DNA from 3 places in the Bradyrhizobium sp. Leo78 genome. Region 2 is predicted to be linked to each of the others. Evidence: riboswitches for the same ligand, from Rfam matches in the RefSeq annotation. Region 2 holds a riboswitch; each other region holds the start of a gene.

Evidence for each region. Region 2 has a riboswitch for S-adenosylmethionine ahead of AC5ZG1_RS40820 (hypothetical protein). Riboswitches for the same ligand answer to the same signal wherever they lie in the genome.
Region 1: it holds a riboswitch for S-adenosylmethionine, as region 2 does, so the genes downstream of both, metX (homoserine O-acetyltransferase MetX) here and AC5ZG1_RS40820 (hypothetical protein) in region 2, are expected to answer to the same signal.
Region 3: it holds a riboswitch for S-adenosylmethionine, as region 2 does, so the genes downstream of both, AC5ZG1_RS16045 (O-succinylhomoserine sulfhydrylase) here and AC5ZG1_RS40820 (hypothetical protein) in region 2, are expected to answer to the same signal.

Annotation. Positions count from the first base shown of each region.
Region 1 is NZ_JCAMOT010000021.1:1,018-6,994, forward strand. Features, by position in the region: gene AC5ZG1_RS24540 (DUF2125 domain-containing protein) at 1-996, shown strand, start outside; gene AC5ZG1_RS24545 (prephenate/arogenate dehydrogenase family protein) at 1,102-2,037, opposite strand; gene hisC (histidinol-phosphate transaminase) at 2,034-3,131, opposite strand; gene AC5ZG1_RS24555 (chorismate mutase) at 3,142-3,990, opposite strand; SAM riboswitch at 4,298-4,377, shown strand; gene metX (homoserine O-acetyltransferase MetX) at 4,460-5,665, shown strand; gene metW (methionine biosynthesis protein MetW) at 5,665-5,977, shown strand, end outside.
Region 2 is NZ_JCAMOT010000067.1:16,814-22,790, forward strand. Features, by position in the region: gene AC5ZG1_RS40790 (hypothetical protein) at 1-332, opposite strand, end outside; gene AC5ZG1_RS40795 (hypothetical protein) at 696-977, shown strand; gene AC5ZG1_RS40800 (hypothetical protein) at 1,358-1,603, opposite strand; gene AC5ZG1_RS40805 (hypothetical protein) at 1,807-2,088, shown strand; gene AC5ZG1_RS40810 (hypothetical protein) at 3,138-3,365, opposite strand; gene AC5ZG1_RS40815 (hypothetical protein) at 3,516-3,770, shown strand; gene AC5ZG1_RS40820 (hypothetical protein) at 3,892-4,149, opposite strand; SAM-I-IV-variant riboswitch at 4,591-4,691, opposite strand; gene AC5ZG1_RS40825 (hypothetical protein) at 5,015-5,272, shown strand; gene AC5ZG1_RS40830 (gluconate 2-dehydrogenase subunit 3 family protein) at 5,534-5,977, shown strand, end outside.
Region 3 is NZ_JCAMOT010000010.1:217,916-223,892, reverse strand. Features, by position in the region: gene AC5ZG1_RS16055 (adenylate/guanylate cyclase domain-containing protein) at 1-1,318, opposite strand, end outside; gene AC5ZG1_RS16050 (2'-deoxycytidine 5'-triphosphate deaminase) at 1,888-2,946, opposite strand; SAM riboswitch at 3,103-3,182, shown strand; gene AC5ZG1_RS16045 (O-succinylhomoserine sulfhydrylase) at 3,254-4,438, shown strand; gene AC5ZG1_RS16040 (SGNH/GDSL hydrolase family protein) at 4,504-5,463, opposite strand; gene AC5ZG1_RS16035 (SGNH/GDSL hydrolase family protein) at 5,536-5,977, opposite strand, start outside.

The DNA of each region.
Region 1 (5,977 bases), on a different contig from region 2:
TCGGTCGCGGGTTACCCCTTCCGTCTCGAGATCAGCTGCGAGGACGCCAGCGTGACCTTGATCTCGCAGACGGCCGGCGCGCAAACGCCGTTCACCGCGCGGCTCGGCGAGATCCTGGTGGTGGCGCAGGTCTACGACCCCACACGCGTGATCGCCGAATTCAAGGCGCCGGCGACGCTCGCCGAGCGCGGCGCGCAGCCGTCGCTTGCTGTGAACTGGCGCTCGGGGCGCGCCAGCGTGGCGGGCCTGCCGGCGGTGCCGCAGCGCGCCTCGCTGGTGTTCGACGATCCCGCGATCGACCGCGTCAACGGCTCGGTGCAGACGCCGCTCGGCCGCGCCAGCCACGTCGAGTTGCACGGCCGCCTCGCCGAAGGCTCCTCCCTGGACAATCCGGTGATCGAGACCGCGCTGCAGATCAATGGCGGCAGCCTGCAGGACGTGCATCCGGTGCTGGCAACGCCGTTCGATGCCGACATCCGTACCAAGATTTCCGGCTTGAAGGACTTCACGCCAAAGCCGTGGCCGGAGCGTTTCCGCGAGATCCAGGCCGCCGGCGGCCATGTCGAAATCGTGCAGTCGCGCATCCAGCAGGGCGAGATGATCGCGATCTCCGCGGGTACTTTGAGCCTCAACGCGAGTGGCCGCATCGAGGGCGAATTGCAGATGACGGTCACCGGCCTCGAGCGCGTGATCCTGGCGCTCGGCATCGAGAAGATGCTGGAGGAGGGCGTGCCGCAATCAACGCTCGACCGCGTCGCGCCCGGCGTGAAGACGCAGGACCTCAACAATCTCTTCGGCGCGCTCGACCGCGCGGTCCCAGGTCTCGGCAAGATGGTCAAGCAGAACGCCAATGTCGGCGTTGCCGCCAGCATCAATTCGCTCGGCAGCGAAGCCATGCTCGAAGGCAAGAAGGCGCGCAGCTTCCCGCTGCGCTTCGTCGACGGCGCAGTGCTGCTAGGCCCGATCAAGGTCGGACAAATCCCGCCGCTGTTCTAGCTTCCGTAGCCCGGGTGAGGCGCAGCGCAACCCGGGGTCTGCTGGTGACGCGGATAAACCTGCCCCGGATTGCGCTTCGCTCCACCCGGGCTACCAAGCCCCGCGCTATTTCTTCTCCAGATTCGCATGCGGCCGGCCGAAGTCCGGCGCGGCCGAATCCTGGCCGATCTCGACGATGCCGCGGCGGATGGCGCGGGTGCGGGTGAAGTGGTCGAACAGCGCTTCGCCGTCGCCGCGGCGGATTGCGCGCGTCAGTTTCGAGAGATCCTCGTTGAAGGTGCCGAGCATCTCCAGCACCGCGTCCTTGTTGCTCAGGAACACGTCGCGCCACATCGTCGGATCGGACGCCGCGATGCGGGTGAAATCGCGGAAGCCGCCGGCGGAGAATTTGATCACTTCCGACGACGTCACCTGCGCCAGCTCGTCGGCGGTGCCGACGATGGTGTAGGCGATCAGATGCGGCAGGTGGCTGGTGATCGCGAGCACGAGGTCATGATGATCAGGCGTCATGATCTCGACCTTGGCGCCGAGTGCGGCCCAGAAGTCGCGCAGCCTGTCGACCGCGCCCGCCTCAGTGCCCTCGGGCGGCGTCAGGATGCACCAGCGGTTGATGAACAACTCGGCGAAACCGGAATCGGGACCTGAGTGCTCGGTGCCCGCCACCGGATGCGCGGGCACGAAGTGCACACCATCGGGGATATGTGGCCCCATGTCCCTGACGATGGCGCCCTTGACCGAGCCGACATCGGAGACGATGGCGCCCTTCTTCAGGTAAGGCGCGATCTCCGCCGCCACGGGTCCGCAGGCGCCGACGGGAATGCAGAGGATGACGAGATCGGCGTCTTTGACCGCCTCCGCATTGTTCTCCACCACGCGGTCGACGATGCCGAGCTCGGCGACCCGCGCGCGCGTCTTTTCCGAGCGCGCGGTGGTGACGATCTCGCCGACGAGCCCCTGCGCCCGCGCGCCGCGCGCGATCGAGCCGCCGATCAGGCCGAAGCCGATCAGCGCGATGCGTTGAAAGTGCGGCGCGGCGTTCACTTCTGATCCATGAAGTCGCGCAGGCCCTCGACCACGAGGCGGTTGGCCTCCTCGGTGCCGATGGTCATGCGCAGCGCGTGCGGCAGGCCGTAATTGTTCACGGCACGCAGCACCAGTCCGCGCTTGGTGAGGAACGTGTCCGCGTCGGCCGAGGTCTTGCCCTTTTCGGTCGGGAAATGGATCAGCACGAAATTGGCGACGCTCGGCGTCACCTTCAGCCCGAGCTTGCGGACCTCGTCCGTCACCCAACTCCGCCATTTTTCGTTGTGCACCCTGGACATCTCGACATGCGCGGTGTCCTCGACCGCGGCCACCGCCGCGAGCATCGCCGGAGTAGAAACGTTGAAGGGGCCGCGAATCCGGTTCACCGCATCGACGATATGCGCCGGGCCGAACATCCAGCCGACGCGGAGCGCCGCGAGCCCGTGGATCTTGGAAAAGGTGTGGGTCATGACCGTGTTCTCGGTCGTCGCACACAGTTCGAGGCCGAGGCCATAGTCGTTGCGCACCACGTAATCGGAATAGGCGGCGTCGATCACCAGGAGCACGTCCGACGGCAGGCCTGCGCGCAAGCGCTTGACCTCGTCGAACGGCAGATAGGTGCCGGTCGGGTTGTTCGGATTGGCGAGCCAGATCAGCTTGGTCCGCGGCGTGACCGCCTCAAGGATCGCATCGACACTTGCGGTGTAGTCGGTCTCCGGCACGACCACGTTCTTGGCGCCGTTCGCCTTGGTCGCGATCGGATAGACCAGGAAGCCGTGGGTGGTGGAGATCGCCTCCGAGCCCTCGCACAGATAGGTATGGGCGAGCAGGTTGAGGATTTCGTCCGAACCGGCGCCGCAGATGATGCGGCTCGGGTCGAGGCCATAGGCGCGGCCGATCGCCTCGCGCAGCACCTTTGAGGTGCCTTCCGGATAGTCCTCGAGATGTTCGGCGGCGTGCTTATAGGCCTCGATCGCCTTCGGCGAGGGACCGAAGGGCGTTTCGTTGGCGGAAAGCTTGAACACCTTGCGCCCCGGTTCCGCCACCGGGCTCTTGCCGGGGGTGTAGGGCGCAATATCGAGGATGCCGGGATTCGGCACGGGGCGGGACATCTCTAACTCTCTAGCTCCGGACTGTAGGGGCGGGGGGCACCGTATAGCGCGTTGCGTGGCTGCCGACGAGTGCCGATGAGCGCACCGAGGCCCCGGCGCGGATCAGGGCCATTTTGATCTCCTCGAAGCCGCGGCCGGCGACCGATACCAAAAGCGCCGCGCCGTCGAAGGCCGTATCCGGCACCGCGACGATCTCGGCGAGCGGGGCCAGCGCGCGGGCGATCTCGGCGTTCCAGCCGGAGACGCGGACGCTCCACATCTCGACCTCGGTCACCATCGCGTCGTCGGCGACGCGCGAGATCACGAACACGGGCAGCGCCGCGGGATGATCGGCGCGCTCCAGGAACGGCAATCGCGCGATGATCTTCGGCGCGCCCTCGGCCTCGAGGTCGATCCACCATGGCGTGCGGCTGGAAATGGCCGACACCAGCGCGAGGTCGCCCTTCGATTTCGCCACCGCTTCGACCGCCGCCTGCGCGCTGAAATGCGAGACGTAAGGCACCACGAAGCCGAAATGGAAGCGCGCCGAATCCCGCATCATGGATTCGCCGACCGAGACATCGGCATGCACCGAGAACGGCGCCTGGACATAAGTGAAGGTCGAGATGATGACGCGCCAGATGCTCTCGATGGTGTCGAGCGGCAGGATGCCACGATGGCGCTCGACCAGGCTGCGCATCATGGAGGCCTCGCGCGCCGGCCGGAATGCGGAGCCGACTTCCTGGGTCTGCTTCACCCTGATCAGGCGGTCGATGATGTCGCCGCGCGCCATCAACAGGCGGTGGACCTGCTCATCGATCGCGTCGATCTCTTTGCGCAACTCGGCCAGCGAGGGCGGCGCCGGAGGCGGTTTTGACATGCTAGGGCCCGTCGTTTCTCTTCAATCAGCAAGCAGACTCTTCACCTCTCCCCGCCTGCGGGGAGAGGTCGAAATTCAAGCGCAGCTTGAATTTCGGGTGAGGGGGAGCCTCCGCGAATCCGTCTGGTACCGTGTTCGCGGAGAGAGCCCCTCACCCCAACCCTCTCCCCGCAAGGGCGGGGAGAGGAAGAAAGTGCGAGCCCCCGTTCTGTCCCATGGGGCCAGATGGCGCAAGCTCGGCCTAAAGGTCACGGTTAGGTTAACGGCCCCACTTGCCTTGACGCAGGCCGGGTAAGGGACTACTTTCCCAGCACTCCGTGGTCATTTGAGCCGGCCGGCTTGCAGCCACGTTAAAGAATTCGCTAAACAGGCCGGGGACAGATCGATCCCGGCCGAACCTTTGTTCAGGCCGGGTTTTTCATGGCCTGATTTCTGTCCGGGACCTCCGCGTCGGAGGAAGGCGCCACAAATGACCAAGGTGCAGTCGATCAAGAGTCCGTCGATTCAGGGTGAGGATCGCGCCCATGAGGCCGATCATCCGTCCTCGCCGGTGGCGAAGTTCGGCATGGATCAGCCGTTGAAGCTCGACTGCGGCATTGACCTTGCGCCGTTCCAGATCGCCTATCAGACCTATGGCGAGCTCAATGCCGAGCGCTCCAACGCCATTCTGGTCTGCCACGCCCTGACCGGCGACCAGCATGTCAACAATTTGCATCCGGTGACCGGCAAGCCTGGCTGGTGGGAGACCATGGTCGGCCCCGGCCGGCCGCTCGACACCTCCAGATACTTCATCATCTGCTCCAACGTGCTTGGCGGCTGCATGGGTTCGACTGGCCCTGCCTCGCTGAACCCTGCGACCGGCAAGGTATGGGGCCTGGATTTTCCGATCATCACCATCCCTGACATGGTGCGTGCGCAGGCGATGCTGATCGACCAACTCGGCATCGAGACGCTGTTCGCGGTGGTCGGCGGCTCCATGGGCGGCATGCAGGCGGTGCAATGGGCGGCGGCCTATCCGGAGCGCGTGTTCTCGACGCTCGCGATCGCCTGCTCGACGCGGCATTCGGCGCAGAACATCGCCTTTCATGAGCTCGGCCGGCAGGCCGTGATGGCCGATCCGGATTGGCGTGGCGGAAGCTATGTCGACCAGGGCACGCATCCGCATCGCGGGCTCGCGGTCGCGCGGATGGCCGCGCATATCACCTATCTCTCTGACGCGGCGCTGCATCGCAAGTTCGGGCGGCGGATGCAGGATCGCGAGTTGCCGACATTCTCCTTCGATGCCGACTTCCAGGTCGAGAGCTATCTGCGCTACCAGGGCTCGTCCTTTGTCGAGCGCTTCGATGCCAACAGCTATCTCTATCTGACGCGCGCGATGGACTATTTCGACATCGCCGCCGACCACAATGGTGTGCTGGCGCAGGCGTTCCGCGGCGTCGAGACCCGCTTCTGCGTAGTATCGTTCACGAGCGACTGGCTGTTTCCGACTTCGGAGGCGCGGGCGCTGGTGCACGCGCTGAATGCCTCCAGCGCGCGGGTCTCGTTCGCGGAGATCGAGACTGACAAGGGTCACGACGCCTTCCTGCTCGATGTGCCCGAATTCTTCGACATCTCGCGCGCCTTCCTGCACTCGGCGGGCAAGTCGCGCGGCCTTGGCGATGCGGGGCTTAAGTGATGGCGCTTCAGGAGCAAACTCTGCCGCTGCCCGGCTTGGCGCCGCAGGCGAGCACGAGCCTTCGTCCGGACCATCTTCTCGTCGCCGAAATGGTTGAGCCCGGGTCGCGCGTGCTCGACGTCGGCTGCGGTGACGGCGATCTGTTGCAGCTTCTGGAGAGTCGCGGCATTGATGGCCGCGGCATCGAGCTGTCGCGCGAAGGCGTCAACCACTGCGTCGCCAAGGGACTCGCGGTGGTGCAGGGCGACGCCGACACCGACCTCGGCAACTATCCCGACGATGCGTTCGACTACGTAATCCTGTCGCAGACGC
Region 2 (5,977 bases):
GTGAGCTTCTTGCTTGATAGCAGTACAAGCTGACGCTTTAGCCTGATCAGGAGATTACCGATTTGCCTATTGAACGAGTTGATATCGTCAGTCATTAAGAAATTCAGCGCCCTCTCCGCATTCTGGATCGCACTTCCACCAACCGCAGCCGGTCGGTAGGACGTCGCTATGAGATTTTTGTTGTCCCTCTCTGTGACCGCACTCGTAGCGATCGGCGCCTTCACGGCTATCCGGTACATCGCCGGGAACTGACGGGGTGGTGCCGTCGCGCCAATACGCTCGGGTCTTGTAGCTGTGCGCCGCACGAGCCCGCCAACGCCGAGCTTTGTCAAGCCACTCACATCAGCCTAGATCCCTTTCCACAGGGTAGCGGAGTCTTCGATCGTCGCCTCCGGAATAGCATGCTATGCACGCCGAGATCGGTACGCTTGCAGGGAACTCACCGTGATAGAGCTATGGCAGGCAGTGCCCCTTCTCTACGCGCTTGGCTTCACCTGCTGCATGATTCTTTTCGCCTGCAAGGGAGGTTGAGGATCCCCGTCTCGCCCGCTACCTACGGGAACACTTGGCTCTCGTGCGTCCGCGTGGAACGAAGACCTTCGGCCAGCGTCGAGTCTTAGCGCTCCAGGCTTCGGCCCCCGCTCTCATGGCCGGAAGTAGTGCTAAAACCATCCCTCAAACCTGAGGGTAGAACGATGCCCACTTACAAGGTTGCCTATCTGCATGAGCAGGGGCAGGACTTGATTATTTTCCCTGTGGAAAGCTCGTTCGATAGCCAGCCGCAATCTGTTCAATCGCAAGAGTTGATCGCGATGGAGCGGCGGGCGCATGCAGCGGGGCTGCAGGGTTTCGCCGTCGTCGTTTGGGATGCTGGCGGTCGGATGGGCTTTATAGGACCGCCGCCATTGCACGACTTTCTTAGCTCAATCGATCTTCAGTTGGTGATGTCGAATTTAAACCGAGAGGTTTCCTGGTAGCCATATCTTTCGGCCAGGCACGCGAGTTACCTTCATCACAGCCGCATTCGTCGTTGATTTGCCGCCGCGCGCAGCCCGGCATCGGCGGTTCACTGCGTCTCGCTAGATAGGAACCAAACCAAATCGGTCCGTGATCGTCGAGTCTCGGCTTCCGGCTATCAGCCCCCTAAGCCCCGGCCGGAAGAAAACCTGTCACCACCAGGTTGGCGGCCCCAGCCCCAAACACACTGGGGCCGTTTTGTTATTGCAACACCCTCGCCCGATCCGGTTGGATGCGACCAGCGGACGGGTGGCGTCGTTTAACTCCCGGCGGTCTATTGGCTCCCTACTTAGCAAGGAACGCGGGCTCGCGGCCGAAATGCGCCGGCCAGGGCCGGCCTTTACGTCATCAGCTTGTGCACTTCGCCAGGCTTGAGATGTAGGTTTTGCAGCTCTTTCAACTGCTGGCGTGTCAGGTGTCCTGTCGCAAGCTCCGCTGTCCAGCCTTCCGGGACAGCCGTCAGAACCAGGGTAAGTGCTTGGCTCGGTTTAGCTGCGACTACCCAAAGTTGCCTGCTTGGGCGGGTCACCGCATCATCGCCCGTTGCTTCAACAATCGTAAATTCGGTACCGAATGACTCAGCCATGAACGTCTTAATACCGTGCCGCCCGCTTGGTTCAAAAAGCCACCGATAATGCTAGCTTAGGACAGCAGACGGACACCACCGACTGCGGACCTCTGCAATCCGCTAGGTCTGGGCGAGACCCGCCGGCCGGTCACTACCCGTCGTCAAAGCTCATTTCGGTTATGCGCCAGAATGGTATTCAGGGGCTCTAGCGAGGTGACGCGATGGACAAGTTCAAGATCAAGATCGCGCGTATCGAGATGATTTCGCCCAACGAACGGGGTGAGGACGTTCGCTTGGTGTTTCAGTTCGAGAGCGGTCAGATCCGTTTTTCATTGCCAGTCGTTGTGAACTCCCGCGAGTTTGACGACACCGAAGTTGTCGAAGTTGCGCGAAGCAAACTGTATGACGTCTTCAGGCAGCTTTGCAGTCAATGCAAGGGCTGGCGGTTATCGGATGACGAGCGTCGAGAGCTCGCAAGCATCAACACGCGGCCAGCCTCGTAGGCTCGGCGGTCGCGCAATGGCGGAAGAGGTGAACGACCCGACGAGACGCGATATGAAGGCTGCCATTGACCACTGGAATGTTGACGGTCGGGAGCGCATATCGCGCTGTATGGTCAACTTCCCGCGATGCGCCTGCTTGAAGTGAAGCTGATTGCTCTTTTCCCGCGGAAGTGGGAGTGGCAGGTCTGGGAAGCCGACATGCTGTTGATGAGCGCCCATGAGACTTCGCGGGACGCGGCTCCGATTGAAGGGAATAGCGCCCTGTTTTACTTACTTCGGCGTCCGACATGGCGATTCGCAGCGCCTGACTCGAATTATGTCGACTCCCGGATGAAAAGGGCGTCTAGTCGCTTACATCATCGCGCTGCCCCCGGCTCATATCGGTGACTGAGAGTTCGGTAACGCTCCCGCCAAATCGAACAGGGAGTAGTGGCATGTCGCATCGTCGACGTTTCAAGTTGTCATCATCCACATTCGAATACCGCCTAACGCAAGAAGCGATCAGCCTGCGCAAACAGGCCGAAGGCATGCCCCATGGCATTCGTCGCGACGAGCTTCTGCGGAAGGCCCGCCAGATAGATGCTGCCTCTCACGTTAATAAGTGGCTGACTTCGCCAGGAGTGCGGGCTCCGACATAAATTCCAGTGCTCAAGCCCGGATAGAAGCCGCAGTATCAGCCCCATACCGATAGGTGATAGCCGGTGTAGTCGACCTTCTAACGGTTCGACGCCCGGCCCAACGCTTCGGCTACGCGCTGCTAGGAATTCAGCCAAGGAGAATTGACATGAAATGGAACAGCAGAGTTCTCCGTTCCTACAACCACAAACTCGAATGCGCTTTGCTTGTTGCGTTGCTGGGTGTGATCACTTTTTGGCTCGCAGTCTGATCGAATGCCACTGCCGCGCTACCACTCGTTAAATTTCCCGGCGGTGCGGAGCGCCGTTCGCCCAAAGGCAGGTCCACCATTCGATTCGGATCGGATTGAACATGAAAGCGTCGTGCGTGCTCGCATTGTTATGACGCTGGACAATTTGATTACATTGCGAGATCTATTGAACAGTTCGATGCGGCAAACGCCAGCTCCTTCCGCCAGTAGCCGGGCCATCAAGGCCCATTAGCGGCGCGCTCGGTATGCTGCCATGCGAAGCGGCGACGATTTCAGCGTCAGCAACGAATTTTCGAAGCGAAAGCAAATCCGACATCTTTTGTGCGAGCACATCGGTATCTGACGCGAGTTGCTCGCAAAGCTCTTTGGCACTGCGTGTTGAAGCGCGCATACCAGCCGCCCTCCTTCTTTGGAAAGGAAGTAACCTGATATGACCGGGAAGGTTCGGTAATTAACTTATTGTACCTTTATTTTTTATATATCATTTAATTTCACATTAAATGTCAGTCGGCAATAGAGGAGAAGGCAATGAAGGTCGGTTTTGGCGCAATTTCCCCTGTCATTGCAGGCTTGCGCAGGCGCGCGCGGTCAGAACAAAAACGTCAACGGAGCCCCCGGGCCGATCGCAAAGCCAAATAGCCTTCTCAAAAATCCCATAAGCTCTTCCGCCAAGCAGCTGGCGCACCTGACTCGCCGCCTGCTTTCTTTCAGCAGCTTCGGCCTCAAGCTGTTGGTTGAACGCGAGGAGTTCGGCGAGGCGACGCCGCCGTCCCGGACGATAATCAGCGAAACGTAAGTCGCTTTCGGTCGATAGTCGCAGCCTCGGCTCTCTGATCATCCTTCATCGTCATGCCACGCCATCTCTACTGTTAATCTCTTCGCAAAAGGCGCGAAGCTTCGCCGGTCCCCCGCCTCGCTTACAGTAACCACAATAAAATTGGTTGCGAGAGGCAGATATCTCGATGAAATGCTTTCGGCGCGCACAATCCGCAATCCAGGCGATCGTGTTGTGGCCTGCAGGTCGGAGATTGGAGCTGAAGGTCTCGCGCCGCAGTGATAATTGTGGCCTCATTACCATGCTGATCCACTTCTGCCGCCATCGTATTCCGTCTTAACTCCTGCTCGAAGGCATCAACAATGCCCGCCATCTCTTGGCTTGTCAGCAGGCCGGCCATGTAGGGCGGCTCCGAGCCTGAAAAATGAAGGCGAGAGCGGAGTAGTCTGTTCATTAGGATGCTCGCCGCTCCGCGCGGACTTCCGGCGCGAGCCGCTCCGGTCACACAGCCACAACTGATCTTCCGCTTGATCCAGTCGCGATCGCCGCGCTCACGTGCGGTTAGACGCTCCCGCGTGGAGTTGTCAGTGGATGTAGTCAGCGACCACAGCCGGTCACCGCGGTCATCAAGTGCAAGAAAAAGAGCTTCGTGAATAGTGTCGATTCCGACGTTTAGGTGCCATGCTCCAGCAAACACCGCGTGATCGGGAATATCCCCCTTGATGCTGTGGCTGATGACTCCACGGATCGACGAATGCGCCCTGGTGCTTATCGGGGCGATCCAAAAACATGTCAGACATAAAAATAGCCTCCGTCGCACTGGCGAGGAGGCTGACGGCCGCGCGACCCGTATCGTTGCCGAATTGGCCGCATCTCCTTGCGGAAACCACCTTGCCCGGGATGGCAGGTCGGCGAGGCGTCAGCCTCTTCTTGATGCACGATCAGTATAGCAGGTTCGGATAGTTCTTCCAGAGCGGTCACTAGCACCGCAGTCGGGCGGATAAAGAGACCCGCCCCTCTGCGGATCGGGACCGCGGACTTGGGCGACTGCGGAGCCGGGCCGCTCTCGGAAGCTTGCTAAATACGAACTAGGGTACCGGACGCGTTTGCGGCTTCGCCCTGCCATTTTGGACGGTCATTGGCTGCCCTACTGACACAACGAATCTTTGGGCGGCCGATTGCCTCGATGCGTGGTGGCTTAATCGGGACGTCGAGGATAGTGGTGCGCTGTTGCCGTAGTCTGCCGGATGCATCGGAGCGGGGCGATGGTGTCGCAGTTGATGATGTTGATCTTGTGCGACATCGTTCAACGCGAATACGCATACGAGCAAGCACAAGGGCTTCCCGAGGCTAAAGTTGGCGTGTCAAACGCTTTTACGAGGAAGCAAAAAATGGACCGCAACGTAGCACGAAGAACAATTGGAATTTCACCTATCGGTCTTGATCAGAAGTGGCGCGCGCATAGTCAAGTTGGAGCGATCGTCCTGAACGGTCACGCTGATGCAGATGTACTTTCAGCTTAACCCGCTCGTAAATCTCTCTTGCTTGAGCAACAAGTCTACCGCTTCGATGATTCCATTTCATGGATGTGCATTGCAATACGCGATCAGTTCACGCTCAAGCTCTTTCAGGCAAGCCCGGGGCACGGTAGCCAAAGAGCCACGCCTGCCGCGGCCTGAATTGCTGAACTGGACTCACCCGACTTGAGAACCGTTTAGACTGTGCTATGTTGGTCTTTTGATGCGCCACCTTGGAATTCCGAGTTCACGATCCAGGGGAGCACTATGGTCGCGAAAGAGATTTCGCTGAGCGCCAACCGTATCGGGAAGATGGCCCCCGGTGCTGATAGTGCCGGGGAGGGAATACCCCGCTCGCCGCGCTCTAATCACGGCGTGCGCCGTCGCGAATTACTCATAACCACCGCCATGACTTTGGTGTTTTCGGCGACCTCTGCTCGCGCGCTAGTCGTCAAGGGCAGTTTGCCGTGGGGACCAAGTGCCGGCACTCCACCAACAGCGGTGCGGCCTGGGCCATGGGCGTATTTCACTCCGGAGGAAGGAGCTGCCGTCGAGGCCCTCGTCGACCGGCTGATCCCGCCGGACCCGCAGACGCCGGGAGGCAAGGATGCCGGCTGTGCGGTCTTTATCGACCGACAACTTGCGGGATCCTATGGCAGCGCCGAGGGGCTCTACATGCACGGGCCCTTCGCCGACGGAACGCCAGAGCAG
Region 3 (5,977 bases), on a different contig from region 2:
CCGATTCCGGATCCTGCACCACCGCCTGGGTGGCGAAGATGCTGTCGCCTGTGGCCAAAGCCTGCACCCGCGATGCGATGTTCACCGTCTGGCCGAAGTAATCCTGCCGGTCGTTCAGGTTCACGGCAAGGCAGGGCCCCTCGTGAATCCCGATCTTCAGGATCAGTTCCTCCGCGCCCCGCCGGACATTCAGCGCTCGCATCGAATCGCGCATCTTGAGGGCGGCGGAGACGGCGCGGTGCGGCACCGGGAAGGTCGCCATTACGGCGTCACCGATGGTCTTGACCACGGCGCCGGATTCAGACGCCACGATTTCGTTCAGGATCTGGAAGTGCGAGCGCACCAGATCATAGGCGACGAGATCGCCGACCCGATCGTACAGGTCGGTCGACCCCTTCAGGTCCGTGAACAGGAACGTCAGGCTCATGATCTTGAGCCGCTGCTCGACGTCGAGGGTCTCCGTCCGATAGAGGTCGCGGAATGTCTGGTTCGTCAGCAATCGCTTGGCGGTAAGGAAGGGGCGCCGGCCGCCGATCAGCCGCTCCAGCTCCGGGCCCGTCACATAGACGCCGACCAGAATCCGGCGCTCCGTTCGGTTATCCAGCAGAAGACGCAATGGACCCGGAGACAGGGTGATGCGGCTGAGGCCGGTAGGGGCGTTCATGAAGATCATCGAGAGCTCGCGGCGTTCCGCCGTCGGTTCGCCTGAGGTCTCGATCAAATGGGCACTATGGGTCACCGGGTCGAAGACGATCACGGGCTGCGCCGGAAGTTGCAGAGCCAGAATCATCCGTTCGCCGGCGTGCAGCTCGATCGTCTCCAACACAGCCTTACTGGCGAGCTCGGCGAACGCGTCCGGCCTGGGGGAGACGACCCCCGTCCCGAAAAAGACCTGCCGGTGATAGTCCCAGAAGCCGAGTTCGTCCGGAGAGTGGGCGGCGATGCGGCGAATCCGTGGGCTGACCGTGAAGCTGACCTCCACCGTTTCGTCCAGCACCGGCTCGCTCGCCACCCCGCAGAAAGCGCAATGGTAGTCCTCCTTCTGCACGCTCCGCAACGTGGCGTTGGCGCCGAGGATGCCGCCGCAGCTCGGACATAGAATGTTCCAGGACATCTCGAACAGCCCAAGCCGCGATGCGTGCAGAAGGGCCGCGATGACCTTTTCCTCGTCCAGGCCGCTGCCGGCAGCGAAGGCCACGGCATTGAGCCGGGCGAGTTCCTCGTCACGGCCGTTCTGGACGAGATTATCGACGGCATCGACCACGACCGGGTCGGCCGAGCGGCGCAAGGCGTCGAACAGGGTGTCGCGATCCTGCATGTGCCGAGCATACCTCAAATGTCCGGCGACGACATCCGGCCGCTAGGGTCGAAGTGCGTCGATAGCGTGGGCTATGAGAATACCGACGCTCAATATAATCAGACATGAAATTACTGCATCAAACATGCCTTTAGGGGATGATCTCGTCCCTGATCAGTCAAAAGGATTCGACCGCAGGGGAACATTTCCGGCACTGTCGATGCGTCGAGGCCACAACCCGGCATCATGTGAGACCAAGCGAGCGCTACGCGGCCTCGAACACGATCAAAATTGTCGTTTCCCCTTCCGAAGGGTGGCGGCTACGACCGCGGTCGACAGGTTCTGATGGCTGACGGCGCCAAAGGCGCTCACCCGGAGAGCAATAGGTCAGTGCAATGGCAACAAGTCCATTGAAGGCGAGCCAAGCCGCAATGACCCCGAAACAGGTTACAGTGTAGTCCACCGACCACCCATCAAGCCGTCGCCCCCTGAGATAGGCCACGACGTCTTTGTGTCGTTATGGTGGTCACAAGGAATGTAATCTGTGATTCAGGCTAACCGTACCAAATGAGCAACAGGAGATTTCGCGATCACACCCTGAAATGCTTCGAGAGCTTCAGGCCCTGGGCCTGGTAGTTCGAGCCGATGCGCTGGCCGTACATCGCATCGGGCCGGGCCAGCATCTTCTCATAGACCAGGCGGCCGACGATCTGGCCGTGCTCGAGGATGAACGGCACCTCGCGCGAGCGCACTTCCAGCACGGCGCGGGCGCCCTGCCCGCCGGCGCCGGCATAGCCGAAGCCGGGATCGAAGAAGCCGGCATAGTGCACGCGGAATTCACCGACCAAGGGATCGAACGGCACCATCTCGGCGGCATAGTCCGGCGGCACCTGCACAGCTTCCTTCGAGGCGAGGATATAGAACTCGCCGGGATCGAGGATCAGGCTGCCGTCGGGGCGCGCGCGGATCGGCTCCCAGAAATCATCGACCGGATAACCACCGCGGCGATCGACATCGACTACGCCGGTGTGGCGCTTGGCGCGATAGCCGACGAAGCCGCCGGAATTCTCGCCCGAGAGATCAACCGAAACCGCGACGCCATTGGTGAGATCGGCATCGTCGATATCGACCAGGCGTTCGGCGTCATGTAGCGCATCGAGCTCGTTGGCGCTGAGGATGGCATCGCCGGTGCGGAAGCGCACCTGGGACAGCCGCGAGCCCTCGCGCACCAGGATCGGAAACGTCTTGGGGCTGATCTCGGCATAGAGCGGGCCGTGATAGCCGGCACCGATCATGTCGAAACGGCGCGTGCAGTCGGCGATCACGCGGGTGAAGACATCGAGCCGCCCGGTCGAACTCTTCGGGTTCGCAGCTGCGACGATCTCCGGCGGCAGAGCGAGGCTCTCGAGCAGCGGCACGATGTAGACGCAATTGGTCTCCAGCACCGCGTCGTCGGCGAGATCGATCTCGTGCAACTTGAGCTCGTCGATGCGCTCGGCAACGGTGGCGTCGGGACCGGGCAGAAAGCTCGCGCGCACGCGATAGGCGATGTCGCCGAGGCGAAGATCGAGGCTCGCGGGCTGGATCTGGCTCTCCACAAAGGGATAGACCGGCAGGATCAGGCCCGCGTCCGCCATCGCCGCGATCATGCGGTCGGGCAGGATCCCATTGGCATCGTCTTGCAGTACGAACGACACAGACGCGGTCCCTCAAGACGGCTTAGAGCCATAAAAGGCCCAAAAAATGGATTTTATCGGTTAGCCGATGCCCGCCTTGACGGAAAGGGCGGGAACGAATATCAGCATGACTTATCCCGTGGTGATTTGAGCCGGCCGGCTTGCAGCCACGTTAAATAAGTCGCTAAACAGGCCGGGGACCTCAGCGATCCCGGCCCTTCAGGCCGGTTTTTTTGTGACCATTTTCCCAAGGACGAAAATGGTCACGTTGGAGGTCCTAATGTCTGCAGCTACACGCTACCGCCCCGAAACCCGGCTGGTTCATTCCGGAACGCTACGCTCACAATTTGGCGAGACGTCCGAAGCAATATTCCTGACCCAAGGGTTCGTCTACGCCACGGCCGAGGAATGCGAGGCGCGATTCAAGGGCGAGGATCCCGGCTTCCTCTATTCGCGTTTCTCCAACCCCGACGTCTCGATGTTCGAGCGCCGCATGATCGAGCTCGAGGGCGCGGAAGCTGCGCGCGCGACCGCGACCGGCATGGCGGCGGTGACGACTGCGATCCTCGCGCCGCTGAAGGCCGGCGATCACGTGGTGGCCTCGAAAGCGATGTTCGGCTCATGCCGCTACGTCGTGGAGGACCTCTTGCCGCGCTACGGCATCCAGTCGACGCTGGTCGACGGGCTCGACCTCGACCAGTGGAAAAAGGCGATCCGGCCGAACACCAAGACCTGCTTCCTGGAGAGCCCGACCAATCCGACGCTCGACGTGCTCGACATCGGCGCGATTGCCGAGATCGCGCATCAAGGCGGCGCACGGCTGATCGTCGACAATGTGTTCGCCACTCCGATCTGGCAGAGCCCGCTGTCGCTCGGCGCCGACGTCGTGGTCTATTCCGCGACCAAGCATATCGACGGCCAGGGACGGTGCCTCGGCGGCATCATCCTCTCCTCCGAGGCGTTCATCACCGAGCATATCCATAACTTCCTGCGCCAGACCGGGCCGTCGATGTCGCCGTTCAATGCGTGGATACTGCTGAAGGGGCTGGAGACCTTGGCGGTGCGCGTCCGGGCGCAGACCGAGACGGCAGCGAAGATCGCGGATGTGCTCGCAAGCCATCCGAAGATCACGCGGCTCATCTATCCGGGCCGCGCCGATCATCCGCAGTCAGCCACCGTGAAGAAGCAGATGCGGTCGGGATCGACCCTGATCGGGTTCGAGGTGAAGGGCGGCAAGGCCGGCGCATTCCGCTGTCTCAACGGGCTCAAGATCTCGCGCATCTCCAACAATCTCGGCGATGCCAAGAGCCTCGTCACCCACCCCGCCACCACGACGCATCAGCGCCTGGGGCCGGACGCGCGCGCCGAGCTCGGCATCAGCGAAGGTTTTATTCGTTTCTCCGCCGGCCTCGAGCACGCCGACGATTTGATCGAGGATTTTGCCCAGGCGCTGGAGGCGGTGTGATTCAGGCGAATGGCGCGTGGCGAGTAGGGTCAGCCCTATTCGCCACTCTCCATTCGCTTTCAGCCTTACATCGGCCGATACGTCCGCACATCCGCCGGCACGTTGACGCCGAGCTTGATCTGACCGACCGACTTGATGATGTCGTCGCCAAGCAACTGGGCGAAACAGGCATAGCCCCAATCGTTCATGTGCAGGCCGTCGGCGATCACGAAGCTGTCGATCGGGATCGACTGTTTCTCGTGCCAGTCGCGCATCACTTCAAAACGCGGGAAGATGCTGACATGGCGGAGCTCGGCGATGTGGTTGAGCAGCCGGATCATCTTGTTGGCGCTAGCGGCACGCTCGGTGACGCGCGGCGAATATTGGGGATCGACCAGCACGACGTCGGCGCCGGCCGACTGGATGCGCGTCACGCCATCCTCGACCATTTTTTCGGTCTCGCCGGGGTCGAGATTGCGCAGCACGGCATTGGTGCCGACCTGCCAGATCACGAGGTCCGGGTGGGCGTCGATCACCTCGGTCTGCAGCCGCTGCATCATTTCCGGCGCGTCCTCGCCGCCCCGGCCGCGGTTGACGACGCGGATGTCGGCGCCGGGATACTGCCGGTGCAGTTGCGCCGCGAGCCGGTTTGGATAGGTGAATTCCGGCGCCGAAGAACCATAGCCCTGGGTCGAGGACGAGCCGAAGGCGATGATGGTGACCGGCTGGCCCGCGGCAAGCTTGCTCGCGACATGGGGCAGCGAGCCCATCGTTTTCGAGACGCCCTTCGGCGGCAGGCAGGGCACGCGACGGAAGATGTCGCTGGCCGACTTCGCGACCTCCTTCACCTTGTCGATCGCCTTGCCGGCGATGCCCTTCTGGGCATCAGCCTCGGCGGCGGCCGCAGCACCGGACGAAATGGCCGGCGTGGATGGTCCCGATTTGTCGGATGGGGGGCGGGATTTCGCGCCGTCAGTAAGCGCGGCATGCTGGTCACCTTGCGCAACTTGCGCGTGCAGCGGCGAGGTCACAAGCATGGACGCCATGACGGCGGCGGCCGCCACCAGGCATGTGCTTCGACAAAAAGGGCGGTAGGTCCTCATTAACGCTGGTTCCCTTTAGTTCTGCTGCGCCGGTCCGAGGTGGGCCGCGTCGATCACGAATTTCGACAGCGCACGGCCGAGACAGGCATGCACCCGCTTGGCCAATTCCACGCCGTGGGCGGAGCTGAACAGGTCGAAATCACCAGCATCGTTCCAGTGATGCATGATGGCGAAACGATCAAACAGCGGGACATCATGTTCGTGCGCCGACACCCGCATATTATCTAGGTATGGTGATCCGGAAATCATGCTTTCGGTGCGGGGGCTGTACTGAAGATTGACCAGAACCACGTCGGTTCCCGCCTGTTGCAATGCACCAATTCCCGCGTCCAGAGCGCTGCGAAAGTCGTCGGGATCGGTAGCTCGGATGGCATCGACGGTTCCCGTCTGCCAGATCACCAAAGTAGGCCTTTTTGCTTCTACCAGCTTAACAAGGGTGTCGGCTGTATCCCCCGTG